3 regions of the Pseudomonas sp. TE9122 genome follow, and region 3 is predicted to be linked to each of the others. Evidence: predicted binding sites of a transcription regulator. Region 3 holds the regulator's gene; each other region holds the start of a gene.
The links. Region 3 encodes sigma-54, which starts transcription at its own class of promoters, with help from an activator protein. Its sites were predicted from a motif close to ANTGGCATNNANNTTGCTNT; they were not measured.
Positions count from the first base shown of each region.

Region 1: flgB (flagellar basal body rod protein FlgB) is a predicted target of sigma-54. The motif match lies at 3,795-3,814, and genes of this name have one in related genera.
Region 2: ACZ9BE_RS04940 (flagellar basal body rod protein FlgF) is a predicted target of sigma-54. The motif match lies at 5,058-5,077, and genes of this name have one in related genera.

Region 1 is NZ_JBWBQI010000001.1:3,838,762-3,849,444, reverse strand. It holds gene ACZ9BE_RS17320 (flagella synthesis protein FlgN) at 1-307, opposite strand, end outside; gene flgM (flagellar biosynthesis anti-sigma factor FlgM) at 355-681, opposite strand; gene flgA (flagellar basal body P-ring formation chaperone FlgA) at 845-1,606, opposite strand; gene ACZ9BE_RS17305 (chemotaxis protein CheV) at 1,689-2,621, shown strand; gene cheR (protein-glutamate O-methyltransferase CheR) at 2,668-3,495, shown strand; gene flgB (flagellar basal body rod protein FlgB) at 3,855-4,265, shown strand; gene flgC (flagellar basal body rod protein FlgC) at 4,269-4,712, shown strand; gene flgD (flagellar hook assembly protein FlgD) at 4,728-5,456, shown strand; gene flgE (flagellar hook protein FlgE) at 5,488-6,822, shown strand; gene ACZ9BE_RS17275 (ribonucleoside-diphosphate reductase subunit alpha) at 7,849-10,683, opposite strand, start outside.
Region 2 is NZ_JBWBQI010000001.1:1,114,600-1,125,282, reverse strand. It holds gene flgK (flagellar hook-associated protein FlgK) at 1-215, opposite strand, end outside; gene flgJ (flagellar assembly peptidoglycan hydrolase FlgJ) at 241-1,557, opposite strand; gene ACZ9BE_RS04955 (flagellar basal body P-ring protein FlgI) at 1,569-2,657, opposite strand; gene flgH (flagellar basal body L-ring protein FlgH) at 2,685-3,380, opposite strand; gene flgG (flagellar basal-body rod protein FlgG) at 3,432-4,217, opposite strand; gene ACZ9BE_RS04940 (flagellar basal body rod protein FlgF) at 4,263-5,003, opposite strand; gene ACZ9BE_RS04935 (sigma-54-dependent phenylalanine hydroxylase transcriptional regulator PhhR) at 5,347-6,909, opposite strand; gene phhA (phenylalanine 4-monooxygenase) at 7,303-8,094, shown strand; gene ACZ9BE_RS04925 (4a-hydroxytetrahydrobiopterin dehydratase) at 8,210-8,566, shown strand; gene ACZ9BE_RS04920 (amino acid aminotransferase) at 8,566-9,759, shown strand; gene ACZ9BE_RS04915 (hypothetical protein) at 10,099-10,230, shown strand; gene ACZ9BE_RS04910 (hypothetical protein) at 10,301-10,483, shown strand; gene ACZ9BE_RS04905 (MFS transporter) at 10,596-10,683, shown strand, end outside.
Region 3 is NZ_JBWBQI010000001.1:467,189-477,871, forward strand. It holds partial or broken gene pmbA (metalloprotease PmbA) at 1-726, shown strand, start outside; partial or broken gene ACZ9BE_RS01945 (FagA protein) at 979-1,059, shown strand; gene ACZ9BE_RS01950 (hypothetical protein) at 1,044-1,169, shown strand; gene ACZ9BE_RS01955 (hypothetical protein) at 1,197-1,637, shown strand; gene ACZ9BE_RS01960 (superoxide dismutase) at 1,639-2,250, shown strand; gene ACZ9BE_RS01965 (ZIP family metal transporter) at 2,280-3,173, shown strand; gene ACZ9BE_RS01970 (HPr family phosphocarrier protein) at 3,208-3,483, opposite strand; gene rapZ (RNase adapter RapZ) at 3,499-4,356, opposite strand; gene ptsN (PTS IIA-like nitrogen regulatory protein PtsN) at 4,359-4,823, opposite strand; gene hpf (ribosome hibernation-promoting factor, HPF/YfiA family) at 4,835-5,143, opposite strand; gene ACZ9BE_RS01990 (RNA polymerase factor sigma-54) at 5,217-6,707, opposite strand; gene lptB (LPS export ABC transporter ATP-binding protein) at 6,874-7,599, opposite strand; gene lptA (lipopolysaccharide transport periplasmic protein LptA) at 7,599-8,144, opposite strand; gene lptC (LPS export ABC transporter periplasmic protein LptC) at 8,131-8,703, opposite strand; gene ACZ9BE_RS02010 (KdsC family phosphatase) at 8,712-9,236, opposite strand; gene ACZ9BE_RS02015 (KpsF/GutQ family sugar-phosphate isomerase) at 9,236-10,210, opposite strand; gene ACZ9BE_RS02020 (ATP-binding cassette domain-containing protein) at 10,483-10,683, shown strand, end outside.

The sequences.
Region 1 (10,683 bases), 3.4 Mb from region 3:
ACTGGGCGATCAGCGCGGTCAGGGCATCGCCCTGGGTCAGCAACTGGTCGCCAATGCTCGACTGGCTGGCCAGTTGCTCAAGACCTGTGCGATCGGTCGGCAGGTTGAGGCTGGCGAGGATTTCGCTGCGCTTGCGGCCATGCTGCTCGAGCAGAATGATCAACGCTTGCTTGGTCGCCAGAATTTCTTCCAGCAACGGCATGTCGCGACCATGCAAAGCGAGGGATTCGGTTTGCAATAACTCCAGCAATTGTTGCGCTGGAGCAAAGTCGTCGTTGATCAGTTGCAATAAGTTAGTGTCGTGCATGGCTGGCCTTGGGGTTAAGCGTCCAAAAGCCTGGCGCCGGCAAAAGCCTAGCGCTGGGCTTCGAAGTTGAGCAGTTTGCTGGCTACACGGTTGCTGTCGACTTTATAGCTGCCATCGGCAATCGCGGCTTTCAACTCGGCCACACGGGCTTTGTCGACAGCAGGCTGATCGCGCAGCTTGTCAGTGACCTTCTGCAACTGTTGAGCCTCATTGCTGAGGTGTACCGACTCCCCGCTTTTGGCGACATTGGCCTGTTCGGCCTGGGTATTCAGCGGCGCGGAGGGGCTGTTTTCAGCGCTTTCCTTGGCGTTGCTGGTACGTGTGCTGCCGGTTAGTGACGAGGAACTGTTCAATCGGTTGAAATCGATAACCATGATAAAAAACCTCTGGGAATTTGGGACGCTTGCCATGTTTTCGGCTATCCCCTGAAAAACTTTAGGCCCAATCAACCATAAGCTTGCATGCGCCGTTGCGAGACCTGCTGCGGCACAGTTTAGGGAAGCGACGGGATCGGCGCCAGTTTTCTCCACGAGGCTTTTACATGGCCACTTCGACCTGTCCCGGCGCAATCACCTGCGCCTTGATAACTCTTTGAGAATTAAGGTTTTTTACTCGAATCTGTTCTTTCATTCCGCCATTGGAGAGCGCTTCCCCCGGCATGCGTACGGCAAGGGTGCCGCTGCGCGCAGTGATCACCACCTGGTCACCCTTGCGGACCACTTCGGCCTGTTCCAGATGCACCAGGGTGATGACCTGATCGGCGACCGTTGGTCGGGTAAGTTTCTGCCCGATCGCTTCGTCGACGGAGGTCAGGAAACCCTGGTTGATCGTGCTGACGTCGCGCTCGCGCAAGGTCACATCCTGCGGCTCGATAATGCCGGCGCGTTTCAGCGGACGAGTGGTCGTCACGATCTCGCGAAACAGGCGGACTTGAGCGGGTACGAACACCGTCCAGGGCGAACTGCCTTCGCAGCGAACCTTCACCGTGACGCGGCCCAGCGGGCGTGCCGGGCTCTCCAGCGTGGCTGTCAATTCCTTGTCGCACATGGGCATGCGCATGCGCGGGTCGAGCTGGTTGACTTCGATTTCGTAGCGGCCTTCGGTTTGACTGGAAGCCAAATAGTCTTCTACGGTGAATTCAAGAAAGCCCTGAGTCACGCCGATAAGCATATCAGGCAAGGTAACCGCATCTGCATGGGCAGGACTGCCAGCAAGCAAGCAGCAAACGGCGGACACCGCGCAAAGCCCTTTGCGAAGGGAAGATGTCAGGCGTCGGGAAAATGTCGTTTGAGCGTTCATACGAGTTAAAAAGCAAGCGCCGTGCCGTTTAGCAATGAATGTGCGTCGCAACAACACTTGGCGTTGGTGTAGGAGTCTGGGCATGGCTGGTGTAATGGATTCGGTGAACCAGCGCACGCAACTGGTAGGGCAGAATCGCCTCGAGCTGCTGTTGTTCCGTCTCGACGGGCCGCAGCTCTATGGGATCAACGTGTTCAAGGTACGGGAAGTGTTGCAATGCCCGTCCCTGACGTTGATGCCCAAATCCAGTCCTGTCGTGTGCGGGGTAGCGAATATACGGGGAGCGACCATTCCGATCCTGGATCTGGCAATGGCAACGGGCTCCGGTGCGTTGAAAGACAAGAACAGTCCGTTCGTGATCATCACGGAGTACAACACCAAGACCCAGGGTTTCCTGGTCCGCTCGGTGGAGCGCATCGTCAACATGAACTGGGAAGAGATCCATCCGCCACCCAAGGGCACCGGTCGCGATCACTACCTGACCGCTGTGACCCGGGTCGACAACCAGTTGGTCGAAATCATCGACGTCGAGAAGGTGCTGGCCGAAGTGGCGCCGACGCCGGAAGCGATTTCGGTGGGCGTGGTCGATGTCGAGACGCAGACCAAGGCATTGTCGCTGCGGGTGCTGACGGTCGATGACTCGTCGGTGGCGCGCAAGCAGGTCACGCGTTGTCTGCAGACCATCGGTGTCGAAGTGGTGGCGCTGAACGACGGCAAGCAGGCGCTGGATTACCTGCGCAAGCTGGTCGACGAGGGCAAGAAGCCGGAAGAAGAGTTCCTGATGATGATTTCCGACATCGAGATGCCGGAGATGGACGGGTACACCCTGACGGCGGAAATCCGCGGCGACGCACGCATGCAAAAGCTCCATATCATCCTGCATACTTCGTTGTCGGGGGTATTCAATCAGGCGATGGTGAAGAAAGTCGGTGCTGATGACTTCCTGGCCAAATTCCGTCCTGATGACCTCGCATCCCGGGTAGTCGACCGGATCAAAGCAGCAGATATCAGCTAGGGGCCTTCTGCCCCTGGCGGTCAACACGATTTAAGAGGCGGCATCATTGTCTACGGGTAATTTGGATTTCGAACAGTTCCGGGTCTTCCTGGAAAAAGCCTGTGGCATTCTGCTCGGTGAAAACAAGCAGTATCTGGTCTCGAGCCGTCTCAACAAACTGATGGAGCAGCAAGGCATCAAGTCCCTGGGTGAGCTGGTACAGCGCATCCAGACCCAGCCGCGCAGCGGTTTGCGCGAGCAGGTGGTCGATGCCATGACGACCAACGAAACTCTGTGGTTTCGCGACACCTATCCGTTTGAAGTCTTGAAGAACAAGGTACTGCCGGAAGCGATCAAGGCCAGCCCCAACCAGCGTCTGCGGATCTGGTCGGCGGCCTGCTCGTCGGGACAGGAACCGTACTCGCTGTCGATGTCGATCGACGAGTTCGAGCGTAGCAACCTGGGTCAGTTGAAGATGGGCGTGCAGATCGTTGCCACTGATCTGTCGGGCCTGATGCTCAACAACTGCAAGACCGGCGAGTACGACAGCCTGGCGATCGGTCGCGGTCTGTCGCCGGAACGCCTGCAACGCTACTTCGACCCGAAAGGGCCGGGGCGCTGGGTGGTCAAGGCGCCGATCAAGAGCCGGGTGGAATTCCGCTCGTTCAACCTGCTCGACAGCTACGCGGCGCTGGGCAAGTTCGACATCGTGTTCTGCCGCAACGTACTGATCTACTTCTCTGCCGAAGTGAAGAAGGACATCCTGTTGCGCATTCACAGCACGTTGAAGCCGGGCGGGTATCTGTTCCTTGGCGCTTCGGAAGCGCTGAACGGATTGCCGGATCATTACCAGATGGTTCAGTGCAGCCCGGGGATTATCTACAAGGCGAAATAAGCGGTTTGCGCTGATACAAAAACGGGAGGCCCGCAAAGGCCTCCTTTTTTTATGCCCGAATTATTTTCCACGAATCCCCTGTGGGAGCGAGCCTGCTCGCGAAAGCGGTCTGTCCATAAGACAGTTGGCGCCTGACACGCCGCCTTCGCGAGCAGGCTCGCTCCCACAGGGATCTGCGCTGACCTGGCAACGACGGCAAGCGGCAGAAAAGCGGCATCCGGCGGTAACCGGTTGCCGCTTTTCTGGCATTGCCGCTTTGCCTGTCAGGCGCAAAGCCCCGGAATACGGGGCTTTGATCATTTGGCACGGCGCTTGCTAAAGCTCAAGTACGAAAAACCGGTCACCTGAAGGTTCCCGACATGAGCATCAGCTTCGACAAAGCGCTGGGCATTCACGAAAAGGCATTGGGCTTCCGCGCCCAGCGTGCCGAAGTGCTGGCCAACAACATCGCCAACGCCGACACCCCGAACTACAAAGCGCGGGATCTGGATTTCTCCAAAGTGCTCGAAGCACAGACCGAGAAGACCAAGACCGGCGGCCACTTTGCCCTGAACATGACCAACAGCCGGCACATCGAGGCTGAAGGGCTGGGCAACGGCGACGAGTCGCTGATGTATCGCACGCCGATGCAGCCTTCGATCGACCAGAACACCGTCGACGCTCAACTGGAACAGTCGAACTACGCGGAAAACGCCGTCGGCTTCCAGGCCAGCTTCACCTTGCTCAACAGCAAATTCAAAGGGCTGGTGTCAGCCCTGCGCGGAGAATAATCCATGTCCCTGTCCAGCGTTTTCAACATTGCCGGCAGCGGCATGAGCGCGCAGACCACGCGTCTGAACACCGTGGCGTCGAACATCGCCAACGCCGAAACCGTTTCGTCGAGCATCGACCAGACCTACCGCGCCCGTCATCCGGTGTTCGCCACCATGTTTCAGGGCGGCCAGGCCGGCGGCAGCAATTCGCTGTTCCAGAACCAGGATGCGGCCGGGCAGGGCGTGCAGGTGCTTGGCGTCGTTGAAGATCAGAGCAACCTCGAAGCGCGTTACGAGCCGAACCATCCGGCCGCCGACGCCAAGGGCTACGTCTACTACCCGAACGTCAACGTGGTGGAAGAAATGGCTGACATGATTTCCGCGAGCCGCTCGTTCCAGACCAACGCGGAAATGATGAACACCGCCAAAACCATGATGCAGAAGGTACTGACCCTCGGTCAGTAATAAGGGGCGACTGCCATGAGCGTTACGGATACCACCAGCAGCCTGAGCATGAACGACATCCTGGCCAACTCGTCGAAGAAGGCCAGCAGCACGACGTCGGGCGGCATCGCTTCGGCGACCAACAGTGCCACCGGCGGCCAGGCGCTGGGCAAGGATGCATTCCTGCAATTGCTGGTCACCCAGCTGAAAAACCAGAACCCGCTCGACCCGCAGGACAACAGCGCCTTCGTCGCGCAGTTGGCGCAGTTCAGCAGCCTTGAAGGCATCACCACGCTGAACTCCACTGTCAGTGGCCTGGCCGGCAACTACAACTCGTCGCAGGCGTTGCAAGCGTCGTCGCTGGTCGGTCGCAACGTGATCGTGCAGACCAACACCGCCCAGCTCGATGACCCGAGCAAAGGCCTGACCGGTTCGGTCACCGTGCCTTCGTCGATTGCCGGCGGCACCGTGACGATCACCGACAAGGACGGCAAAACCGTGCGCACCATCGACCTGGGCAGCCGCGCTGCCGGCGATGCCAGCTTCACTTGGGACGGCAAGGACACCGCCGGCACCGTGGTTCCGGTCGGCACTTACACGTTCAAGGCCAACGCACCGATCAACGGCACCGCGACCGACCTGGCGACCTACCTGCCGGCGACCGTCAACAGCGTGACGATCAGCCAGACCGGTGGCGAGCTGATGCTCAACCTGGCCGGCAAGGGCACCGTTGCCCTGTCCAAAGTACAAACCATTGGTATATAGAGCCGACTAACCCGGCACGAAGGAGTGGAACATGTCTTTTAACATCGGCCTTAGCGGTCTCTATGCCGCCAACAAACAACTCGACGTCACCGGCAACAACATCGCCAACGTCGCCACCGCCGGTTTCAAATCCTCGCGCGCAGAATTCGAAGACGTCTATTCGTCGACTCGTCTGGGCAGCGGCAGCAAAGTGATCGGCAACGGCGTGCGCCTGGCCAACGTTTCCCAGCAGTTCACCCAGGGTGACATCAACAACACTGGCAACGTGCTGGACATGGGCATCAACGGTTCCGGTTTCTTCACCATGAGCAACAACGGCTCGATCTCGTACACCCGTGCCGGTACGTTCAAGGTCGACAACGCCGGTTACATCACCAACACCGACTACACCTCGCGTCTGCAGGGTTACGGTGTGGATGCCAACGGCAAGATCATCAACGGCGTGTTGACCGATCTGAAGATCGACACCTCGAACCTGGCGCCGAAGTCGTCTTCTTCGGTGACCTCGAGCATCAACCTCAATTCGTCTTCGCCAGTGATCGTTGATACCGGCGCCAGCGCCGTCAAGTTCGATCCGTCGAAGCCTGAGACTTACACCAAGTCCTTCAGCACACCGATCTATGACACCCAGGGCAACGCCCACGTCATGGACCAGTACATGGTCAAGACTGGCGGGAACACCTGGAAGGTTTACACCCTGGTCGATGGCCGTAACCCGGACGCTACCGGCAGCAACCCTGTGACCACTGCGCCGGTTGCCTCGACATTGTCGTTCGACAGCTCCGGCAAGCTGGTTCAGGTGAGCACGCCTAACCCGGCGGATCCAGCCAACCCGATCATCAGCAGCGATCTGAAGATGACTGGCTGGGTGCCGGGCACTGTGACCAATGGCGTGTTTACGCCTAACGGCGCGGCAGCGAACCCGAATGGCGTGACCATCTCGATGGCCAACACCACTCAGTACAACGCTGATACCTCGCGTACGATCCCGACTCAGGATGGTTACGCCACTGGCCAGATCACCAACCTGACCATCGACGGCACCGGTACGCTGTTTGCCAACTTCAGCAACAACCAGAGCAAGGCGATTGGTCAGGTTGCACTGGCCAGCTTCACCAACGAACAGGGCTTGCAGGCTGTCGGTGGCACCAGCTGGAAAGAGACTTTCGCTTCGGGTATTCCGGGCTATGACGCGCCGAAGACCGGTACGTTGGGTGAGGTGGTGTCCAACTCGCTGGAAGAGTCGAACGTTAACCTGACCAATGAGCTGGTTGATCTGATCAAGGGTCAGAGCAACTATCAGGCGAACGCCAAGACTATTTCGACTCAGAGCACGATTATGCAGACCATTATTCAGATGACCTGATTCGGGTTTCTGACTGGTTTTTTGGGCCCCTCGGTTTTGAGGGGCTTTTTTTTGGTCGTGGCGGCCTTTGGGCCGACCAGGCTGTTGGGTTTTGGGTGAATATCCGTTGCTTCGGTAGCGGCTGCTGGCGGTTTCGCCTGACGGCGACTTACTTTTTTACAAGCGCCTAAAAAAGTAAGCAAAAAACGCTAGCTCCTGCGTTCGGCCCTCGCAGGCTCGGGTTCCTTCGCTGCGGGATCGATCCGGTCGCAGCGGCTCCGGTTTGCTTCGCTGCACCTCCTTCCGCTGTGTCTGGCTGCGCCAGACGGTCGCTGCGCTCCCACGCCCGGATCAATCCCTCCGCTCAGCCTTCCGACGTCGCCGGTGGATCAAGATCAAGAGCACTCGAGCTTGCGCTCATTGTTGAGTGGGGCGGCTTCGCCGCGGGCAGCTGCGCTGCTTTTGCCTTTTTGTGGGAGCGAGCTTGCTCGCGAAGGCGGCATGTCAGCCGACCTGTTCTTGAAGTGGTACCCAATCCAACTGTAGGAGCTGCCGAAGGCTGCGATCTTTGATCTGGCTTTTGCTTTTGCTTTTGCTTTTGCTTTTGCTCTGGCTTTTGATCCGGCTTTTGATCTTTTGCCCCTTCGGCAGGCTTCGTTACGGGATCGATCCGGGGGTGGGAGCGCAGCGACCGTACGACGCAGTCGTACACAGCGAGTGTAGGTGCAGCGAAGCCAACCGGAGCCGCTGCGCCCGGAACGGTCCCGTAACGAAGGTACCCCGAGCTCCAGCGAGCGGGCCGTACGCCGGGGCAAAGCCTTTTGGGTTACCTTTTTGGCGTCTGAAAAAGGTGACTCGCTGTAAGAGCGAAACCGCCAGCCGCAGCACCGAGAAAACGGATATTCACCCAAAACCCCAAGAGCCTGGTCGGCCCAGAGGCCGCCAAGGCCGCCAAAAAACAAAACCCCCAACAAACCTGAAGTCTGTCGGGGGTTTTCTTTTGTCTCGAGATCCCAGGCGTCTCGCAACGCCTGATCTCAGCTCAGCTTATTGGCAAGCTTCGCAATCCGGCTCGTCGATCGCGCAGGCCTTTGGCACTGGCGCCGGACCTGCCGGAGCGGCCAGGACCGAATCGTCGCCGTGGTTGCCGCCGCTGGAAACAGCGTTCAGCTTACCGGTGTTGATGGTCGACTTCTCGGTGCTGGTCGCGGCCAGGGCACGGAGGTAGTAAGTGGTTTTCAGACCACGGTACCAGGCCATGCGGTAGGTCACGTCGAGCTTCTTGCCCGATGCGCCGGCGATGTACAGGTTCAGCGACTGGGCCTGGTCGATCCACTTCTGACGACGGCTGGCGGCGTCAACGATCCACTTGGTGTCCACTTCGAACGCGGTCGCATAGAGCTCTTTGAGTTCTTGCGGAATGCGCTCGATCTGCTGCACCGAACCGTCGTAGTACTTCAGGTCGTTGATCATCACCGAGTCCCACAGACCGCGAGCCTTCAGGTCGCGAACCAGGTACGGGTTGATCACGGTGAATTCGCCCGACAGGTTCGATTTCACGTACAGGTTCTGGTAGGTCGGTTCGATCGACTGCGAAACGCCAGTGATGTTGGCGATGGTCGCGGTCGGTGCGATGGCCATGATGTTCGAGTTACGGATGCCTTTCTGTACACGGGCGCGAACCGGTGCCCAGTCGAGGGTTTCCTTCAGGTCGACGTCGATGTACTTCTCGCCGCGCTGTTCGATCAGGATCTGTTGCGAATCCAGCGGCAGGATGCCCTTGGACCACAGCGAACCGTTGAACGTCTCGTAGGCGCCGCGCTCGTCGGCCAGGTCGCAGGAAGCCTGGATCGCGTAGTAGCTGACCGCTTCCATCGACTTGTCGGCGAACTCGACGGCCGCGTCGGAGCCGTAGGCGATGTGCTGCAGGTACAGAGCGTCCTGGAAGCCCATGATGCCCAGACCGACCGGACGGTGGCGGAAGTTGGAGTTCTTCGCTTGCGGCACCGAGTAGTAGTTGATGTCGATCACGTTATCGAGCATGCGCACGGCGGTGTTCACGGTGCGTTGCAGTTTGGCGGTATCGAGCTTGCCGTCGACGATGTGGTTCGGCAGGTTGATCGAGCCCAGGTTGCAAACGGCGATTTCGTCCTTGTTGGTGTTCAAGGTGATCTCGGTGCACAGGTTCGAGCTGTGGACCACGCCGACATGCTGCTGCGGGCTGCGCAGGTTGCACGGGTCCTTGAAAGTCAGCCATGGGTGGCCGGTTTCGAACAGCATGGACAGCATCTTGCGCCACAGGTCTTTGGCCTGGATGGTCTTGAACAGCTTGACCTTGCCCGGGTACTCGGTCAGCGCTTCGTAGTATTCGTAGCGCTCTTCGAAGGCTTTACCGGTCAGGTCGTGCAGGTCCGGTACTTCGGATGGCGAGAACAGGGTCCACTTGCCGTCATCGAAGACACGCTTCATGAACAGGTCAGGGATCCAGTTGGCGGTGTTCATGTCGTGGGTACGACGACGATCGTCACCGGTGTTCTTGCGCAGCTCGATGAACTCTTCGATGTCCATGTGCCAGGTTTCCAGGTAGGCACACACAGCGCCTTTGCGCTTGCCACCCTGGTTCACGGCCACAGCGGTGTCGTTCACTACTTTGAGGAACGGCACAACGCCTTGCGACTTGCCGTTGGTGCCCTTGATGTACGAACCCAGCGCACGCACCGGCGTCCAGTCGTTGCCCAGACCGCCGGCAAATTTCGACAGCATGGCGTTGTCGTGGATCGCGTGATAGATGCCCGACAGGTCATCCGGCACGGTGGTCAGGTAGCAGCTCGACAGCTGTGGACGCAGGGTACCGGCGTTGAACAGGGTCGGGGTCGAAGCCATATAGTCGAACGAGGACAGCAGGTTGTAGAACTCGATCGCACGGTCTTCTTTCTGCTTCTCTTCGATCGCAAGGCCCATGGCCACGCGCATGAAGAAGATCTGCGGCAGTTCGAAACGCACGCCATCCTTGTGGATGAAGTAGCGGTCGTACAGGGTCTGCAGGCCCAGGTAGGTGAATTGCTGATCGCGCTCGTGGTTGATCGCCTTGCCCAGTTTTTCCAGGTCGAAGGTGGCCAGCACAGGGTTCAGCAGTTCGAACTCGATACCTTTGGCGATGTAGGCCGGCAGTGCCTTGGCGTACAGGTCGGCCATTTCGTGATGGGTGGCACTTTCGGCGACTTCGAGGAAGTTCAGGCCTTCGGCACGCAGGGTGTCCATCAGCAGGCGGGCGGTGACGAACGAGTAGTTCGGCTCGCGCTCGACCAGAGTACGGGCGGTCATCACCAGGGCGGTGTTGACGTCGGTCAGGGCCACGCCGTCGTACAGGTTCTTCAGGGTTTCGCGCTGGATCAGGTCGCCGTCGACTTCTTCCAGACCTTCGCACGCTTCGGTGACGATGGTGTTCAGGCGGCCCATGTCCAGTGGCGCGAGGCTGCCGTCGGCGCGGGTGATGCGGATCGACGGGTGAGCGTTGACCGCAGCTTCGGCCGGGGCGTGGGCAGCGCGTTCTTTCGAACGGCCGTCACGGTAGATCACGTAGTCGCGAGCGACTTTCTGCTCGCCGGCACGCATCAGGGCCAGTTCGACCTGGTCCTGGATTTCTTCGATGTGGATGGTGCCGCCCGATGGCATGCGACGCTTGAAGGTCGCGGTGACCTGTTCGGTCAGGCGCGCAACGGTGTCGTGGATTCGCGACGAGGCGGCAGCGGTGCCGCCTTCAACTGCGAGGAACGCTTTGGTGATAGCGACGGTGATCTTGTCATCGGTGTAAGGAACGACAGTGCCATTACGCTTGATCACGCGCAGCTGGCCAGGCGCGGTGGCTGCCAGATCCGAAGT
Region 2 (10,683 bases), 650 kb from region 3:
GATTCCAGATACGAGTTGTACACCCGGCGCACGTCGGCCAGGGTCGTGCCCGTGCCGATGAAAACGCTGCCGTACTGCTGCGAGGACTTGGTGCCCTGCACGGTTTGCTGACGTGAATAACCGGCGGTGTCGACGTTGGCAATGTTGTTGCCTGTCGTAGCCAGAGAGGACTGGCTGGCCGACAGTCCCGACATCCCGATATTGAGCAAACTCATGGTTCAGACCTTATTACCTGGTGCCTTATAAAGGCGTGGTGGAGACACCCGCCGCAGCGTAGTTTTCAAAACTGTTCATCTGCTTGGCAATTTGCGAAATCTTCGTCGCGTAGTTCGGGTCGGTGGCGTAACCGGCCTTCTGCAACTCGCGTACAAACTGTTCTGGGTTATCGGCCGACTTCAGCACTTCTTGATAGCGATTGTTGCTCTGCAGCAACGTCACCAGATCGTGGAAGCTGTCCTTGTACGAGGCATAGGAACGGAACTCGGCCGTCTCCTTGACCATCGCGCCATTGCGGAACTCGCTGGTGATCGCGCGGGCCGAATCGCCCTTCCAGTTGCTGCTCGCCTTGATGCCGAACAGGTTGTGGCTGCTGCTGCCATCCTGGGCGCGCATGACCGATTTGCCCCAGCCGGTTTCCAGTGCCGCTTGCGCCACCAGATAACGCGGATCGACGCCGATGCGGTCAGCGGCTTCCTTGGCCATCGGCAACATGGTGTTGACGAATTCGTCGGCGGAACTGAAGGCCTTCTTCGCCGGTGCCAGCGGAATCTGCGCCATGGCGCGGCCGTAGACCTGCATCTGCCCGCCAGCGGCTTTCTGCTCTTCAGCACGGGCCAGCCAGTCACCGTTGTACAACGCGCCGGAGCCTGTGACGGCGGTAGTCGTGGCCCGTTGCGGCAAGGCGTTGGTCGCTGCCGCCGCAGTGCTGGCAGTGGCCGCGCTCGGTGCCGACGGCACCAGACCGGCGAGCAAGCGATCGGCCAGTTTCGGCGGCAGCGCCAGACGCCGCTGGTTGATCAGCGCCATGTCGTTGCGATGGGAAATATCGGTGTTGTTCGGCGCATGCACCGAGCGCGATGCCCACAACGGACGCTCGCCGTTGACGCGGGACAGCGGACCGGTGGCGACGGTGCCGGCGGCAATCGGCGTCGGTACGGCGGCGGCCTTGGCCAGCGCTTCCTGCTGCTTGGCGGCGGACGCGGCTGCAGCCTCGCCCGGCGCCATCGGTTTGTTCTTCGACATCTGCCGGATCAGCACATCGGCCAGACCGATACCACCGCCCTCGCGGGACATGGAAACCGCCAGTTGCTGGTCGTACATTTCCTGATACTGCTTGGCCGCCGGCGTGTTCAGCGGGTTGTCCTGACCAAGCGCTTCGGTGGCCGAGCGCATCGACTTGAGCATTTCGCCGAGGAACAGCGACTCGAATTCCTGCGCAACCTTGCGCATGTTTTCGTCGCTGTTCTTGTCGCCGACCTTGAGCTGGTTCAGACGATTGAGGTCGGAGTAGGAACCCGAATCGCTGCTGCTGACCAGACCGCTTTTGCGCATATCCATGGTGGCTGGCCTCAGATCACGATCAGGTCGGCTTGCAATGCGCCGGCCTGCTTCAGAGCTTCGAGAATCGCCATCAGGTCACCCGGTGCTGCGCCGACCTGGTTCACCGCACGGACGATCTCGTCGAGGGTGGTGCCCGGGCCGAACTTGAACATCGGTTTGGCTTCCTGTTCGGCATTCACCCGCGAGCGCGGCACCACGGCAGTCTGGCCGTTGGACAGCGGGCCAGGCTGGCTGACGATCGGGTCTTCGGTGATGGTCACGGTCAGGCTGCCGTGGGTCACGGCGGCTGGCGACACTTTCACGTTCTGGCCGATGACGATGGTGCCGGTGCGCGAGTTGATGATGACTTTCGCCACCGCCTGCCCCGGATCGATTTCGAGGTTTTCCAGGATCGACAGGTAGTCGACGCGCTGGCTCGGATCCAGTGGCGCAGTGACCCGCACCGATCCGCCGTCGATGGCTTGTGCGACGCCAGGGCCGAGCATGTCGTTGACCTTGTCGACGATGCGCTTGGCGGTGGTGAAGTCGGAGCGGTTGAGGTTCAGCGTCAGGCTGTTGCCCTGGTTGAAACCGCTCGGCACCGCACGCTCCACCGACGCACCGCCAGGGATGCGACCGGCCGACGGAACGTTGACGGTGATCTTCGAACCATCGCGGCCTTCAGCGTCGAAACCGCCAACCACGAGGTTGCCCTGAGCGATCGCATAGACGTTGCCGTCGATACCCTTGAGCGGCGTCAGCAGCAAGGTGCCGCCGCGCAGGCTCTTGGAGTTACCGATCGAGGACACGGTGATGTCGACCTGCTGACCTGGCTTGGCAAACGCTGGCAGATCGGCACTCACCGACACCGCCGCAACGTTCTTCAACTGCACGTTGCCCGATCCCGGCGGCACCTTGATGCCGAACTGCGAGAGCATGTTGTTGAAGGTCTGCAGGGTGAACGGAGTCTGCGTCGTCTGGTCACCGGTGCCGTTAAGCCCGACCACCAGGCCGTAACCGATCAACTGGTTGGAGCGCACGCCGGAAATGCTGGCGATGTCTTTCAGCCGCTCGGCGTGTGCGGTGAACGCCGCAGACATCAACAACGCGGCCACCATAAGGCTCTTGAAATTCAAAGTCGCCACCTAGAAAGGGAACAGCGGGCTGAGGAAGAAACGGTCGAACCAGCCTGGCTGACTCGTATCGGCAAACGCGCCGGTACCCGAGTAGGTGATGCGCGCATCGGCGACACGGGTCGACGACACGGTGTTGTCGGTCGCGATGTCATCAGCGCGGACCATACCGGCGATGCGCACCAGTTCGTCACCAGTGTTGAGCGTCAGCCACTTCTCGCCACGCACGGCGATGATGCCGTTGGGCAGCACGTCGGCCACGGTCACGGTGATCGAACCGGTCAGGCTGTTGCTCTGTCCCGACTTGGCGTCGCCCTTGGTCGAACGGTCGGCGCTGTAGCCAGCGTTCAGGCTCAGGTCACCGCCACCAATCGGGTTGTTGGTGGTCAGGCTGGAGCCGAACAACGAGGTCAGACCGATCGAGTTATCGCTGTTCTTGTCCATCTGCGAGTTGGCGTTCTTGCTCGCCTGGGTGCGCTCGTTCAGGGTGATGGTGATGATGTCACCGACCCGGAACGCCTTGCGGTCGCTGTACAGGTTCTGCTCGAAGCCGGCCTGATAGATCGAGCCGTTATTGGCCGCCGCCGGCAACGGTGTGCGCGGCAACACCGGGGCGTAGTAAGGGTCATTGGGCTTGGGCGTCGGGGCGACGCAGCCCGCGAGCGAGACGACCCCACTCAATGCCAGAACAGATACAAAGCGCTTCATGACCCTACCTCACGGTGTTGCTGGCGACCTCAGGCCGCCCCAAAGACTGGATTACAGATTCTGCGTTACGAACGAGAGCATCTGGTCGGCGGTGGAGATCACCTTGGAGTTCATCTCGTAGGCGCGTTGAGTGGTGATCATGTTGACCATCTCTTCAACGGTGCTGACGTTCGAGGTTTCCAGGGTGTTCTGCAGCGTGGTACCGAAACCGTTCAGGCCCGGGGTGCCGATCTGTGGCGCGCCGGAAGCAGCGGTTTCCAGGAACAGGTTGTTGCCCACTGCTTGCAGACCGGCCGGGTTGATGAAGTCGGCGGTCTGCAGGTTGCCGATCACTTGCGAGGCCGGGTTGCCGGCGATGGTGATCGACACGGTGCCGTCACGGCCGACAGTGAAGGTCTGCGCATCGTTCGGGATGATGATCGCCGGTTCCAGCGCGAAACCGCTGGCGTTGACGATCTGGCCATTGGAGTCGAGGTGGAAAGTACCGTCACGGGTGTAGGACGTGGTGCCGTCCGGCTGCAGGATCTGGAAGAAACCGCGACCGTCGATGGCCATGTCCAGCGGCTGCTCGGTGGTTTGCAGGCTGCCGGCGGTGAAGTTTTTCTGGGTGCCGACAATGCGCACACCGGTACCCACTTGCAGACCCGACGGCAGTTCGCTGTCCTGGGTCGACTGAGCGCCTGGCTGACGCTTGATCTGATAGAGCAAGTCCTGGAACTCGGCACGGTCACGTTTGAAACCCGTGGTCGAAACGTTCGCCAGGTTGTTGGAAATGGTGGTCAGGTTGGTGTCCTGGGCGGACAGACCGGTTTTGGCAACCCATAGAGCCGGAAGCATTCGATTCTCCTCGTGCGCCTGTTTTACGGCGCGACGTTCTGATAATTAGCTGATCTGCAAGACCCGAGCCATGGCCTGGTCGTCGTCTTTGGCGGTGTTCATCATCTTGACGTGCAACTCGAATTGCTTGGCCAGGGCCAGCACCGAAGTCATTTCTTCCACGGCATTGACGTTGCTCGACTCAAGGAAACCCGAGACCAGTTTGACGTTGGCGTCGGCTTGCGCCGGCTGGCCGTCCTTGGTGTAAATCGAACCGTCGAGGCCTTTGTTCATGTTCTTGATGTCCGGGTTGACCAGCTTGATCCGGTCGACTTCGGCCATGACGCGGGGGCCTTCGCCCATTGCGCGAATGCTGATGGTGCCGTCTTCGCCGACTTCCACCTGCTGCTCGGGCGGCACAGCGATCGGGCCGCCATTACCGATCACCGGCATGCCGTTGCCGGCGCGCAGTACGCCGAGGGCGTCGATGTTGAGGCTGCCGGTACGCACGTAGCTTTCGCCGCCGCTGGGGTTTTGCACGGCGATGAAACCGTTGCCGGATACCGCGACGTCGAGTTCACGTCCGGTCTGCACCAGTGAGCCCGGCGTGAAGTCGGTGGCGGGACGTTCGCTCATGGCAAACGCGCGCGCCGGAAAGCTGTCGCCGAATACCGGCATCGAACGCGCCTGCTCGAGGTCGCGCTGAAAGCCGTTGGTGGAAATGTTCGCCAGGTTGTTGGCATGCGCCCGCTGCGCCAGTGCGTTCTGGCTGGCGCCGGTCATTGCCACATAAAGGTACTTGTCCACAGTGTTTCCTCTGCATGCCGGACGTTTGCCGCCCACCGCTGTACTGCTCAGCCATAAGCAATTTGCAGACCAACTTTTTATTGGCGGGCGAAGGCCCGGCAAACAGGGGACTTGAGGGGATCGGAGGGGGAATCTGAAATGGATCGAAGACGAAAAACCGGCGGTGTCATGCCGGTTAGTGGCAATCCTGAGTTCGGCGGGGATGGCGATCCTGTGGCGAGGGGATTTATCCCCGTTCGGCTGCGCAGCAGTCGCCAAGCCTGCAAATGAGGTCGCCGGGAAGAAAAAGCGGGGCGGCTTCGCCGCCCATCGGGGATAAATCCCCTCGCCACAAAGGCTCTATTTAGCTTTCGGAGGTTTTGCCAACCTCATACTCACGCAGCTTGTTGGCAATGGTGGTGTGCGAAACACCGAGCCGCTTGCCCAACTGCCGACTGCTTGGATGCTCGGAATACAAGCGTTCCAGCACCGCTTTTTCGAAACGCCCGACGATCTCGTCCAGACTGCCGTCGAGGGAAAAATCGCCAAGCGGCTGACGCACGCCGTAATCCGGCAGGCGAATATGTTCGGCCTTGACCGTGCCGCCGTCGCACAGGGAAACCGCCTGGAACAGCACGTTCTCCAGTTGCCGCACATTGCCCGGCCAGTGGTAATGGCTGAGGCGATCCATCGCCGCCGGGGCCAGTTTCGGCAGCGGACAGCCGATCTGCCGACTGGCCTGGTCGAGAAAGTGTTCAACCAGCGGCGTCAGACCGTCGAGGCACTCGCGCAGCGGCGGGATGTGCAGCGACAGTACGTTCAAGCGGTGATAGAGATCCTGGCGAAACTCGCCGCGCGCGCACAATTCGGACAAGTCCACCTGCGTCGCGCAGATCACCCGCACGTCCAGATACACCTCTTCATCACTGCCGACGCGACGGAAGCAACCGTCCTGAAGAAAGCGCAGCAATTTGACCTGCAAACGCGGGCTCATCTCGCCGACGCCATCGAGAAACAGCGTGCCGCCAGCGGTCAATTCGAGCAGGCCAAGCTTGCCCTCAGCGCGAGCGCCTTCGAAGGCGCCGGGGCCGTAGCCGAACAACTCGGTCTCGGCCATCGACTCCGGCAGTCCGGCGCAGTTGAGCGCCATCAACGGTGACTGTCCGCGCGGGCTGGCGAGGTGGCAGGCGCGCGCCAGCAATTCCTTGCCAGTGCCGGTTTCGCCTTCTATTAATAGCGGCGCATCCAGCGGCGCCATGCGCCGCGCTTCGCGGACCACAGCGGCCATGACTTTCGAGCTTTGAAAGATGCTGTCGAACCCGCGCAGCTCTTGCTTGCGCACATTGTAGATTCGCTCGCCGACCCGATCGGCGCGGTGCAGCGTCAGCACGGCGCCGGCCATGGCCTCGCTGTCGTCGTGTTCCGATTGCAGCGGCGCGATGTCAGCGAGAAAGATGTCGCCCTTGACCTTGACCCGCATGCCGTTGATTCGCGATTTGTTGGCGCGCACCAATTCCGGCAAATCGAAATCCTCGGCGTAGCGCGACAGCGGAATCCCCGGCACCTCATCGACGCGCACCCCGAGCAACTGCGCCGCCGCGCGATTGGCCGCAACGATCGAACCGCCCATGTCGATCGACAGCACCGGAAATTCCAGCGCGCCGAGCAGTGCGTTCAATTCCATGTGCCGGCGTTCGCTGGGCATCAGCCCGACGCGCTTAACCCCGAACACCCCACCGATTGCCTCGAACTTGGGGCGCAACGCCTGGAACTGGATGTTGATCAGGTTCGGGCAGTGCAGGTAGATCGCATTGCCATGCTCACCACCCACCTCGCCGCGTGCGACGTTGATCCCGTACGCCACCAGCAGATTGAGGATGTCACGCAGGATGCCGATGCGATTCTGGCAGTGGACTTTGATGCGCATAGAAAAAGGCCCGACAGGTTTGAGAGGTAAACACATGTCCTTTTGGGAGCGAGCCTGCTCGCGAAGGCGCCAGCACATCCAGTATCGATGTGTCAGACAGACCGCTTTCGCGAGCAGACTCGCTCCCACAGGGTTTTGTGGCGCGCCCGGGGCAGATGTTTCTGTCGAGGCACGCAGATAGTTGTCAAGATTATGTGACAGCCCCGACCCTTTTCAAACCCGCCAATCACCGTAAATGCGCATTACCCGACAAGGCGTAACGATAACTTTACGAAACAAGCAGAATTTTCCTACGCACACACCGGTCAACATGCTGCACGCCCTGTCACTCTCGGGTATTCCTTTAGCCATCGCTGGACATAACAAAAACGAATTTCCTAGCAGGAGAGCAGCATGAAGCAGACGCAATACGTGGCTCGCGAGCCCGATGCGCAAGGTTTTATCGACTACCCCGCCGAAGAACATGCGGTGTGGAACACGCTGATCACTCGCCAGTTGAAGGTGATTGAAGGTCGTGCGTGCCAGGAATATCTGGACGGTATCGAAAAACTCGGTCTGCCCCACGACCGCATCCCGCAACTGGCCGAGATCAACAAAGTCCTCGGCGAGACCACCGGCTGGCAGGTTGCCCGGGTGCCGGCGCTGATTCCTTTCCAGACGTTTTTCGAGTTGCTTGCCAGCAAGCAATTCCCCGTCGCCACCTTCATACGTACCCGCGAAGAACTCGACTATCTGCAAGAGCCGGACATCTTTCACGAGATCTTCGGCCACTGCCCGCTACTGACCAACCCCTACTTCGCTGAATTCACCCACACCTATGGCAAGCTCGGCCTGCAGGCGACCAAGGAAGAGCGCGTGTATCTGGCCCGGTTGTACTGGATGACCATCGAATTCGGTCTGGTCGACACCCCGCACGGCAAGCGCATCTACGGCGGCGGGATTCTGTCTTCGCCGAAAGAAACCGTTTACTGCCTGTCGGACGAGCCCGAGCATCAGCTCTTCGATCCGCTGGAAGCCATGCGCACGCCGTATCGCATCGACATCCTGCAACCGCTGTACTTCGTCCTGCCCAATCTCAAGCGCCTGTTCGATGTGGCCCATGAAGACATCATGGCCATGGTCCGTCAGGGCATGCAGCTGGGCTTGCACGCGCCGAAATTTCCGCCGAAACCCAAAGCCGCCTGAACCGCGACCTTTGCTGACAATTGCGTCTGTCCGTGGCCGCCACTTTGCTTTAGCGTGACGGCATTGGCGGCACACGCGCTTTAATAAAAAACACACTCGTTTTCAGGAATCCACCATGTCGACTTTGAACCAAGCCCACTGCGAAGCCTGCCGCGCCGATGCGCCACAAGTCAGCGACGAAGAACTGCCGATCCTGATCAAGCAGATCCCTGACTGGAACATCGAAGTACGCGACGGCATCATGCAGCTGGAAAAAGTTTTCCTGTTCAAGAACTTCAAGCACGCACTGGCGTTCACCAACGCCGTGGGCGAGATCTCCGAGGCCGAAGGTCACCACCCGGGCCTGCTGACCGAGTGGGGCAAAGTCACCGTGACCTGGTGGAGCCACTCGATCAAAGGCCTGCACCGCAACGACTTCATCATGGCCGCGCGCACTGACGAAGTAGCGAAGACCGCAGAAGGACGCAAGTGATGCACTTCGACGCCATCGGCCGGGTCCCCGGCGACCCGATTCTCGGTTTGATGGAGGCCTATGCGCAGGATGCCAACCCGCGCAAGTTCGACCTCGGCGTTGGCGTCTACAAGGATGCCCAGGGCCTGACGCCGATCCCGGAAGCGGTGAAAATCGCCGAAGCGCGACTGGTCGAAAGTCAGGACACCAAGACTTACATCGGTGGCCACGGCAATCCGCTGTTCGGCAAGGTCATCAATGAGCTGGTACTCGGTGCCGACTCGCAACTGATCACCGAACAACGCGCCGGCGCCACCCAGACCCCGGGTGGCACCGGCGCCCTGCGCCTGGCCGCCGACTTCATCGCGCAGTGCCTGCCGGGCAAAGGCGTGTGGTTGAGCAACCCGACCTGGCCGATCCACGAAACCATTTTCGCCGCCGCCAAGGTCAAGGTCAGCCACTACCCGTACGTCGGCAGTGACAATCGCCTCGACGTCGAAGCGATGCTCGCCGTGCTCAGGGAAGTGCCGAAGGGCGACGTGGTGCTGCTGCATGCGTGCTGCCACAACCCGACCGGTTTCGACCTGAGCCATGACGACTGGAAGCGCGTGCTTGAAGTGGTGCGCAGCCGCGATCTGCTGCCGCTGATCGACTTCGCTTATCAGGGTTTTGGCGATGGCCTCGATCAGGACGCCTGGTCGACTCGGCTGTTCGCGACACAGCTCCCGGAGCTGTTGATCACCAGTTCCTGCTCGAAGAACTTCGGCCTGTATCGCGACCGTACCGGTGCGCTGATCGTCTGCGCGACCAGCGCTGACAAGCTCATCGACATCCGCAGCCAACTGGCCAATATCGCCCGCAATCTGTGGTCGACGCCGCCGGATCACGGCGCGGCGGTGGTCGCGACCATCCTCGCCGACCCAGAGCTGAAAGCGCGCTGGGCCGATGAAGTGGAAGCGATGCGCTTGCGAATCGCGCAGTTGCGCAGCGGCTTGGTCGAGGCGCTGGAACCGCACGGTTTGCGCGAGCGTTTCGCGCACATCGGTGTGCAACGCGGGATGTTCTCCTACACCGGCCTGTCGCCGGAACAGGTGAAAACCCTGCGCGAGCGGCACAGCGTGTACATGGTCAGCTCCGGCCGCGCGAACGTCGCCGGCATCGACGCCACCCGCCTCGCATTACTCGCGGACGCCATCGCCGACGCCTGTAAATAGCCCACTATGCTCGTTCCCACGCTCCGCGTGGGAATGCCTCTTCGGACGCTCTGCGTCCGCTTTGGGACGCAGAGCGTCCCCGGCTGCATTCCCACGCGGAGCGTGGGAACGATCAAATGCAGGGTCTGGGGCCGCTTCGCAGCCCATCGGGGATAAATCCCCTCGCCACGAAAGCCCACTCCCACATTTGGTTTTTGTGGTCGCCTCCCCTCCCTGCGGCCATCTGTCGCATTAATTTGAATTAAAAGTCTGATTGTCATTTTTCCTGCTGTATCCTGCGCAGGCTTTGTAAAGCGCGGAGCACCTGATCTATCAACAGACTTAGCGAGGAGCGCACCCATGCACGAGATTCCCAATCTCCCCTTCCCAAGCCTGCACGTACCTGAGCAGACGACCCCGCAACACGCCGGTGCTGAAAAGCCCGAGCCGCAAGAAGCCGCTGACAGCCGCAAAGCCGACAGCGAAGAGTAAGACCCGCCGTACAGACCGTGTGGAAAGCGCTAACATGCGCTTTCCACACTGCCTGAAACCCGAGCCCGCCATGACCGACGAATTCTCCGAAAGCCAAGCTGCCGTGCTGATCGGCGCCACCGAGAAAATGATCGAGATCTGGAATCGCCTCTCGCCCGAGAAGCAAGCTGCCCTGCTCGAACGTTTCGGCAGCGAAGAAAACGCCCTCGCCGCCCTCGTCACCACGCAACTGGTCGCCCCGGCGAAATCCTGAAAGCGCCGCCCGGCAAATAGTTTTACTTTTCCCCGCCCCTGAACGGTTCACGCCGGTATCATGAGCAGCCTATCTAATCTGCTGCTCCCGTGGATCGTTACCCATGTCGTCTATATCCGAGCCCCAGCGTCCGCTGGCGGTTACGCTGCAAGTAGTCTCCATCGTCCTCTTCACCTTTATCGGTTACCTGAACATCGGCA
Region 3 (10,683 bases):
AATCGCCAGGGCAGTCTGCTCGCCGATCCGGTGAGCATCGGCCAGCGTGCCGCGCAACGGGCGGCGAGCCGTCTGGGCGCGCGGCCGGTGCCGACATGCGAGGTGCCGGTGCTGTTTTCCGCCGAACTGGCGGGCGGTCTGTTCGGCAGCTTCCTTTCGGCCGTATCCGGCGGCAGCCTGTATCGCAAATCGTCGTTTCTGGAAGGCACACTGGGGCAGAAGCTGTTCCCGGAATGGCTGACCATTGATGAGCGTCCGCATCTGATGCGTGCCATGGGCAGTGCTTCCTACGACGGTGATGGCCTGGCGACTTACGCGAAACCGTTCGTCGAAAAGGGCGAGTTGGTCTCCTACATCCTCGGCACCTATTCCGGACGGAAACTGGGCATGCCGAGCACCGCCAACGCGGGCGGGGTGCACAACCTGTTCGTCACCCATGGCGACGAGGATCAGGCAGCACTGCTCAAGCGCATGGGCCGGGGATTGCTGGTCACCGAGTTGATGGGCCATGGCCTGAACATGGTCACCGGTGACTATTCGCGCGGCGCTGCGGGCTTCTGGGTGGAAAACGGCGAGATCCAGTTCGCCGTGCAGGAAGTGACCATCGCCGGCAACATGCGTGACATGTTCAAGCAGATTGTCGCAGTGGGTAATGATCTGGAACTGCGCAGCAACATTCGCACCGGGTCTGTGTTGATCGAGCGGATGACTGTCGCCGGCAGCTAAGCCGCGAATCCGCCAACAAAAAAAGGCGCGCCATCCGTTGTGGATGGCGCGCCTTTTTTATTCGCTTCGCACAAATCCCCTGTGGGAGCGAGCCTGCTCGCGAAAGCGGTGGATCAGTTGCAAATGTGCTGGCTGACACGGCGCATTCGCGAGCAGGCTCGCTCCCACAAATGAACAGCGCAAACTCGAACGCTTGTTTTGGTTCTCATTATCATATAATAATAAATCTCATTTCCGGACGAGTCACGGATCATGAGTTCTGCCTTGCACGAGCAGCCCTACCTCGAAAGCCGGCGCTGGATGAGTCGCCAGATCCGTTGCACGCTAAAGCCTGCAAGGAAGGCCGCGCGGTGATCGACGTCGCCCTGGAACACACCGACCTGTCGCGCAGCCAGCTGGAAGAGTTGCTCAACCCCGAGAAACTCACCGCCGGCGGCGTGTAAACCCCGCAACCGCTTTGGAGGCTCACCATGGAGCACTGGAAACGCACGATCGAACGGGCCAATCGCTGCTTCATGCTGGGCGAACTGATCGACGCCCGAGAGGCTTACCTGCAAGCCCTGGCCCTGGCGCAAGTGTTGTTCGAACGCTGGGCGGATGCCGACGAAGCGGTGGCGGCCTGCGTCGTCTCACATCACAACCTGGCTGACCTGCATCTGCGCCTGAACCAACCGGAGGAGAGCGCCGAATATCTCTGTGCCATCCATCAACGTTTGTTGCAGACCATGCAGGACGAGCGCTTGCGTCCGGCCCTGCGTGAGGCGGCGCTGCGCCAGAGCAGCAAGACCTATGTCGAACTGTTGAATTTCATCAGCGAGCACGGCGAATACCCACGCACCCAGCGCCTGCTGCATCCGGACACCGGCAATGCCCGCCGCGCCTCAACTTCTCATCAGTATGGAGTCCATTGAAATGGCTTTTACCTTGCCTGCCTTGCCTTACGCCTACGATGCCCTCGAGCCGCACATCGATGCGCAGACCATGGAAATCCATTACACCAAGCATCACCAGACCTACATCAACAACCTCAACGCCGCCGTGGAAGGCACCGAGTTTGCCGAGTGGCCGGTGGAAAAACTCGTCGCCAGCGTCCAGCAGCTGCCGGAAAAACTTCGCGCGGCGGTGATCAATCAGGGCGGCGGCCACGCCAACCATTCGCTGTTCTGGGAAGTGATGGTGCCCAACGGTGGCGGCAAGCCCGACGGCGCGCTGGCCAAGGCTATCGACGAGCAACTGGGCGGACTCGACAGTTTCAAGGAAGCGTTCACCAAAGCCGCGCTGACCCGTTTTGGCAGCGGCTGGGCGTGGCTGAGCGTCACCCCGGAGAAAAAACTGATCGTAGAAAGCAGCGGCAACCAGGACAGTCCGTTGATGAACGGCAACACCCCGATCCTTGGCCTCGATGTCTGGGAGCACGCTTACTACCTGCGTTACCAGAACCGTCGCCCGGAATACATCAACGCGTTCTACAACGTGATCAACTGGCCGGAAGTTGCTGCGCGCTATCAGGCCGCACTGGTTTAAGCCTTCAATAAAAACAATCAGGGCTGACTATGGGCACGGAAACACTGGCGATTGGCAGCGGGCGCATGTTTCGTTACGCGGTGGGTTCGCTGTTGCTGTTGGCGGGTATGACTTTACTGGTCGCCCACGCTTTGCAATGGCTGAATCTGGAACCGAGGCTGTTACGTGCCTTGCAGGGCGGTGCCATCTGCGCCTTGGGCACGGCGCTTGGCGCGGTGCCGGTGCTGGTGATCCGGCGCATGCCGCAGGCACTCAGCGACACCTTGCTGGGATTTGGTGCCGGGGTGATGCTGGCGGCGACGGCGTTTTCGTTGATCGTGCCGGGCATAGCTGCAGCTGAGAGCCTTGGCCTGACGCCGTGGGCCGCCAGTGGCCTGATCTGCTTTGGCATCCTGCTCGGTGCGTTCGGTCTGTATCTGGTGGATCGGCGCATTTGCGGTGCCTCGCCGGAGATGCTCGTCGGCACGTTGGAGCATCCGGTGATTCCACCGCGAATCTGGCTGTTCGTGTTCGCCATCATCGCGCACAACATTCCGGAAGGCATGGCGGTTGGCGTATCTGCCGGAGGCGGGATGGCGGACGCCGACAGTCTGGCGATGGGCATTGCGTTGCAGGATGTGCCGGAAGGACTGGTGATTGCTCTGGTGCTGGCCGGGGCGGGAATGTCGCGGGTCAGAGCGTTTCTGATCGGCGCGGCGTCGGGGCTGGTCGAACCGGTATTTGCGCTGCTGTGTGCGTGGCTCGTGAGTCTGGCTCAGGTGCTGTTGCCGTTGGGGCTGGCACTGGCGGCGGGGGCGATGTTGCTGGTGGTGACCCACGAAGTGATCCCGGAATCGCGCCGTCATGGGCATGACAAGCTGGCCAGTCTGGGCCTTCTGATCGGGTTTTGTCTGATGATGGTGATGGATACGGCGTTGGGGTGAATGGAGGCGAGGAACAGTGTCCCCGCCTCGAGGATTATTCACCTTCGTCGAAATACCTTTCGATCAGATCGACCAATGCGTCCATGGCTTCCTGAGCCTGTTCGCCTTCGGTGCTCAAATGGATCTTGGTGCCTTTACCCGCCGCGAGCATCATCATTGCCATGATGCTCTTGCCGTCGACAGTCGTTTCAGGTGTGCGTCCCACTCGGATCGTGCAGTCTGGATACTGACCCGCCACGCCGACAAATTTGGCCGATGCCCGGGCATGCAGGCCCAGCTTATTGATGATTTCGATTTCACGAGCAGGCATCGCGGTGTAAATCCTTTAGGTGAGGTCGCGGTGGCGAACCTGGACGTTCTTCAGGGTTTTCTGCAGGGCCTGACCCAGTCGTTCGGTCAGGTAGACGGAGCGGTGATGCCCGCCGGTGCAGCCAATGGCAATGGTGACGTAGGCGCGGTTGCTGGCGGCGAAGCGTGGCAGCCACTTGTTCAGGTAGGCGTAGATGTCCTGATACATTTCTTCGACATCCGGCTGCTGCGCCAGGTACTCGGCCACTGGGGCATCGAGGCCCGACTGAGCGCGCAGCTCCGGTTTCCAGTACGGATTGGGCAGGCAGCGCACGTCGAACACCAGGTCGGCGTCGACCGGCATGCCGCGCTTGAAGCCGAACGACTCGACCAGAAACGCCGTACCGGGCTCCGGTTGATTCAACAGGCGCAACTTGATGGTGTCGCGTAGTTGATACAGATTCAGACTGGTGGTGTTGATCTTCAGGTCGGCCAGATCGGCGATCGGACCGAGCAGGGCGGTTTCGTCGTGAATCGCCTCGGCCAGTGAGCGATTGGCGTTGCTCAGCGGGTGACGACGACGGGTCTCGGAAAAACGCTTGAGCAGGGTTTCTTCATCGGCGTCCAGGTACAGCACATCGCACTTGATATGCTTGGCACGCACGTCTTCGAGCAATTCAGGGAAACGTGACAGATGGCTGGGCAGGTTGCGCGCATCGATCGACACGGCGACCAGCGGCTGCGCCAGTTCCGTGTGAATCAGCGCCCGCTCGGCCAGTTCCGGCAGCAAACCGGCCGGCAGATTGTCGATGCAGTAGTAGCCGTTGTCCTCAAGGACATTCAGGGCGGTACTTTTACCCGAGCCCGAACGGCCACTGACAATGATCAAACGCATGATTAGTGCCCGTTCTGCTCGTCCAGTACGACCTGGTACAAGGCTTCATTGCTCGGAGCGCTGCGTAGCTTGTCGCGCACTTCCTTGCGGTCGAGCATGCTGGCGATCTGGCGCAACAACTCCAGATGCGCGTCGGTTGCGGCTTCCGGGACCAGCAATACGAACAACAGGTCCACCGGAGCGCCGTCGATGGCGTCGAAATCGATCGGGGCTTCGAGGTGCAGCAGGGCGCTCACTGGCCCCGCGCAGCCCTTGAGGCGGCAGTGGGGAATGGCGATGCCGTTGCCAAAACCGGTGGAGCCGAGTTTTTCACGGGCGATCAGCGCCTCGAAGACATCCTGCATCGCCAGATCCGGCACTTCGCGGTGGATCAGGTTGGCAATCTGTTCGAGGGCTTTTTTCTTGCTGCCGCCCGGCGCGTTCACTTGGGAACGGCCGGGGGTCAGGATGGTTTCAAGTCGGATCATGGATAGGGGTGTTAACGACCGGTCGCGCCCTGGAGGAGGCTCTGGGTCTTTTCCTTATGCTTTTTGAGTTGGCGATCCAGCTTGTCGGTAAGTGAGTCGATCGCAGCGTACATGTCGGTATCTTCTGCGTTTGCGACCACTTCACTGCCGGGAATATGCAAGGTGGCTTCGATCTTCTGTTTCAGCTTTTCGACGCACATCGTGACCTGCACGTTGGTGATCTTGTCGAAATGTCGCTCCAGTCGCTGGAGTTTTTCCTCGATGTAGGAACGCAGAGGTTGGGTCACTTCCAGTTGGTGTCCACTGATGTTGACTTGCATACAGCTTCTCCTTCGTTGCCAGTGCATAAAGCGGCAGGCCGAAAAGCCTGCCACTGGAACGCTGTAACGTGGCTTACATCAACCGCTTGCGTTCGCTCGAAGGCGCGATTCCGAGGGATTCGCGGTACTTGGCGACGGTGCGGCGAGCCACCTGAATGCCTTGTGCCTCCAGTAAACCAGCGATCTTGCTGTCACTCAACGGCTTTTTCTGATTTTCCGCAGCGACCAGTTTCTTGATGATCGCGCGGATCGCCGTGGACGAGCATTCGCCGCCTTCGGAGGTGCTGACGTGGCTGGAGAAAAAGTATTTCAGCTCATAAATACCGCGCGGGGTATGCATGAATTTTTGTGTGGTCACCCGGGAAATCGTCGATTCGTGCATGCCGACCGCTTCGGCGATGTCATGCAATACCAACGGCTTCATTGCTTCGTCGCCGTATTCGAGGAAGCCGCGCTGATGTTCGACGATCTGCGTGGCCACTTTCATCAGGGTTTCGTTGCGGCTCTGCAGGCTCTTGATGAACCAGCGGGCCTCCTGCAACTGGTTGCGCATGAAAGTGTTGTCGGCGCTGGTGTCGGCACGCTTCACGAAACCGGCGTACTGGGCGTTGACGCGCAGGCGAGGCACCGATTCCTGGTTCAGCTCGACCAGCCAGCGCTCGTTGTCCTTGCGCACGATCACGTCGGGAATGACGTATTCGGCTTCGGTCGACTCGATCTGTGAGCCGGGACGCGGATTGAGGCTCTGCACCAGTTCGATGACCTGGCGCAGCTCGTCTTCCTTGAGCTTCATGCGCCGCATCAACTGGCTGTAATCGCGGCTGCCGAGCAGGTCGATGTAATCGGCGACCAGACGCTTGGCCTCGGTCAGCCACGGCGTCTTCGCGGGCAGCTGGCGCAATTGCAGCAGCAGGCATTCGCTGAGGTTGCGGGCGCCGATACCGGCGGGCTCGAATTGCTGGATGCGATGCAGGACGGCTTCGATTTCGTCGAGCTCGATGTCCAGTTCAGGGTCGAACGCTTCAAGAATTTCTTCGAGTGTTTCGTCCAGATAGCCCTGATTGTTGATGCAGTCGATCAGGGTCACGGCGATCAGGCGATCGGTGTCGGACATCGGTGCCAGGTTCAGTTGCCAGAGCAGATGACTCTGCAGGCTCTCGCCGGCCGACGTGCGAGTGGTGAAATCCCACTCATCGTCATCGCTGCTGGGCAGGCTGCTGGCGCTGGTCTGGTAGACGTCTTCCCAGGCAGTATCCACTGGCAGTTCGTTGGGGATGCGCTCGTTCCAATCGCCATCCTCGAGGTTATCCACCGTCGGGGCGGTTTCCTGGTAGGAGGGTTCCTGGATTTCGGCGGGCTTCTGTTCGGCGTTGTCGGCCAGCGGATCGGCGTTGTCGAAGTCGTCGCCTTCTTCCTGGCGCTCGAGCATCGGATTGGATTCCAGAGCCTCCTGGATCTCCTGTTGCAGGTCCAGGGTCGACAATTGGAGCAGGCGGATGGCCTGTTGCAGCTGCGGTGTCATCGTCAGCTGCTGGCCCATTCTCAAGACTAGCGATGGTTTCATGGCAGGGGCTTAACACCTTATTCGCCGGCGCTTTGCGCCATCCACTACAGGGCGCCGAAGCGCCAAACTTAAGCAAATTATATGCCTGAAACTGAAGTGTTTGCCTAGAGCGCTGTAACAATTAAAGCGGATAAATGCGCCTTGAATCGATACAGCGCTGTCGCGCTTACAGGCGGAACTCGTGACCCAGATACACTTCCTTGACCAGATCGTTGGCCAGGATGGTCTCGGCATCGCCTTCAGCGATCAGTTGACCGTCGTTGACGATGTAAGCGGTTTCGCAGATATCCAGCGTCTCACGCACGTTGTGGTCGGTGATCAGCACACCGATGCCCTTGGCCTTGAGGTGATGGATGATCTGCTTGATGTCGCCGACCGAGATCGGGTCGACACCGGCGAACGGTTCGTCGAGCAGGATGAACTTGGGTGCAGTGGCCAGGGCGCGAGCGATTTCCACCCGGCGACGCTCACCGCCGGACAGGCTCATGCCGAGGTTGTCGCGGATGTGGCTGATGTGGAATTCCTGCAGCAGGCTTTCCAGCTCCTTGCGACGACCGGCCTTGTCCAGCTCCGGGCGGGTCTCGAGGATCGCCATGATGTTGTCGGCGACCGACAGTTTACGGAAGATCGACGCTTCTTGCGGCAGATAGCCGATACCGGCCTTGGCGCGGCCGTGCATCGGCTGGTGGCTGACGTCCAGATCATCGATCAGCACACGGCCCTGATCTGCCTGCACCAGGCCAACGATCATGTAGAAGCACGTAGTCTTGCCGGCGCCGTTCGGACCGAGCAAGCCGACGATCTGCCCGCTGTCGATCGACAGGCTGACGTCACGCACGACCTGGCGGCTTTTATAGGCCTTGGCCAGGTGCTGAGCTTTCAGAGTTGCCATTACTGGGATTTCTCTTCGGTTTTCTTCTTCGGCTGGATCACCATGTCGATGCGCGGACGCGATTCGGTGACCTTGCTGCCCGTGGCGCGACCGGCGCTGGCCAGCTTCTTCACGGTGTCGTAGACGATTTTTTCGCCCTGGGTGACGTTGTTATCCTTGTCGATAACCTTGGCCTTGTCGATCAGCACCACCCGGTTCTGCTGGGCGTGGTATTGAATCGTCACGCCGTAGCCCTTGACCGGGTTGGCGTCGCCCTGGGTCTGCAACTGCTCGAAGTAAGCCAGGTTGCCTACCGAGGTCACCACGTCGATGTCGCCATTGGGCGCGCGCGTCATGGTCACGGTGTTGCCTTTAACGATCATCGAGCCCTGGGTAATGATCACGTCACCTTTATAGGTGGCGATGCCATTCTTGTCGTCCAGTTGGGCGTCGTCGGCCTGAATGCGGATAGGCTGCTGCTGATCGTTCGGCAGGGACCAGGCGCTCGCGCTTCCCAGTGCTGCGCCCAGACTGAGCAAAATAGGGAGGGTTTTAACGAGCCTCATACTGTCCTCTTACGTTCGATTGCAGGTGTATCCTGCTGTCCTTCAGGTACGCTTTCATTCCGACGCCAGTCGATACGCCGCCAGCGCCCTCGATTCTAACGGGTTGCGCGGTCTGCGCATATTCTTGCTGCGGGAACACGGTCATGCGGGTGCTGGTGATCAGGGTGCCGCGCTTTTTCTCGTCGGTGCGCTGTACGCGGACCGAATCGATCAATTCAACTTCGGTGCCGCCCGAATTAACTTCGCCGCGCTCGCTGGTCACGTGCCACGGGAAGTCGGTGCCGCGATACATGTTCAAGTCAGGCTTGGTTACCAGAGTGACATCGGTGGCCTTGACGTGCTCGGCCTTGTCGGAGGTCATCTCGTACTGCACCTTGCCGTCGGGCAGGTACTGAATGGTGTGCGTGTTGGTCGCGTACCAGTCGATCGGATTCTCGGCGGCCGAGACCGGCGGCTTGTCGAGGAAGCGCTCAGGGCTGATGTTCCAGTAGCCCACCGCAGCGAAAATCGCCGCGATGCAGCCGAACAGCAGGAAATTGCGAAACTTTTTGCTAAACATGGTCAGGCTCACAGGTACGCGGCGTTGGCCGCTTCGAGGCGGCCCTGGGCGCGCAGGATCAATTCGCAGAATTCGCGGGCGGCACCTTCGCCGCCACGGGCGCGGGTAACGCCGTGGGCGTGTTCGCGGACGAAATCGGCAGCGTTGGCCACCGCCATGCCCAGCCCTACACGGCGGATCACCGGCAAGTCTGGCAGATCGTCACCGAGATAGGCGACTTCTTCATAGCTTAGGCCCAGTTGCGCGAGCAGACCGTCGAGTACCACCAGTTTGTCCTCGCGCCCCTGAAACAGATGCGGGATGCCGAGGTTTTTCGCGCGGCGCTCGACCACCGGGGTCTTGCGACCACTGATGATCGCCGTCTGCACGCCGGCATTCATCAACATCTTGATGCCCTGGCCGTCGAGCGTGTTGAAGGTCTTGAACTCGCTGCCGTCTTCGAGGAAGTACAGGCGCCCGTCGGTGAGCACCCCGTCGACGTCGAACACTGCCAGTTTGATCGCTTTGCCGCGTTGCAGCAGATCGTTGCTCATTACATGACTCCTGCGCGCAGCAGATCGGAGAGGTTGAAGGCGCCGATCGGGCGATCCTCCTCGTCGACGACTACCAGGGCGTTGATTCGATGGTCTTCCATGATTTTCAGGGCTTCGGCGGCGAGCATGTCGGGCCGGGCGGTCTTGCCGTGTGCAGTCATCACCTGGTCGATGGTGGCGCTGCGGATGTCGATGGCGCGATCCAGCGTGCGGCGCAAATCACCGTCGGTGAAGATCCCGGCGAGCTTGCCATCGGCCTCAATAATAGCGGTCATGCCCAGACCCTTGCGGGTCATTTCCATCAGCGCGTCCTTGAGCAGGGTACCGCGTTGTACCTGCGGCAGCTCCTGTCCGGCGTGCATGACGTTTTCGACTTTCAGCAGCAGGCGACGGCCAAGGGCACCGCCCGGATGCGAGAACGCGAAATCTTCAGCGGTGAAACCACGCGCTTCCAGCAGGGCCACGGCCAGGGCGTCGCCCATGACCAGCGCGGCCGTGGTCGAAGAGGTCGGTGCCAGATTCAGCGGGCAGGCTTCGTGCTCGACATGCACATTGAGATTGACCTCGGCAGCCTTCGCCAATGGCGACTGTGGATTGCCGGTGACGCTGATCAGCTGGATACCCAGGCGTTTGATCAATGGCAGCAGCGTTACGATTTCGTTGGTCGAGCCGGAGTTCGACAGGGCCAGAATCACATCGTCGCGGGTGATCATGCCCATGTCGCCGTGGCTGGCTTCGGCCGGATGCACAAAAAACGCCGGAGTGCCGGTGCTGGCCAGGGTGGCGGCGATCTTGTTGCCGATGTGCCCGGATTTGCCCATGCCGACTACGACCACACGGCCCTTGCTGGCCAGAATCATCTCGCAAGCGCGTACGAAATCGGCGTCGATATGGGCCATCAAGCCTTGGACGGCTTCCACTTCGAGGCGGATGGTGCGTTGTGCCGATTGAATCAGGTCGCGGGTTTTGCTCATGTCAGAATCGTATGGGCCGATGAAAAGGCGGCGATTATAGCGGGTATGTGGCAAAGCCTCACGCAAGTTCGACGTGCTTTGTCATTACTGGTTACCAAAACCCTCTGAAAGTCGCTCAGGCCCTCTTCAGTCGGCGATCTTGGCCGGGTTCTCGCTTGGGCGCTCAGCCTTTGCAGTGATATAGTTCGCCGCCAGTTCGGCCTGCCCGGGATGCAGGTGTTTCCGAGGAAAGTCTGGCATCCCAGTGAGAGGCTGCATCGCAAGGAGTTTAGATGAGTGCCGATAACGCCTACGCGGTCGAGCTGAAGGGAGTCTCCTTCAAGCGCGGTGCGCGGAGCATTTTCAATAACGTCGATATCCGCATCCCGCGCGGCAAGGTCACCGGCATCATGGGGCCTTCCGGCTGCGGCAAGACCACGCTGCTGCGCCTGATGGGCGCGCAGTTGCGGCCGTCCGGCGGCGAAGTCTGGGTC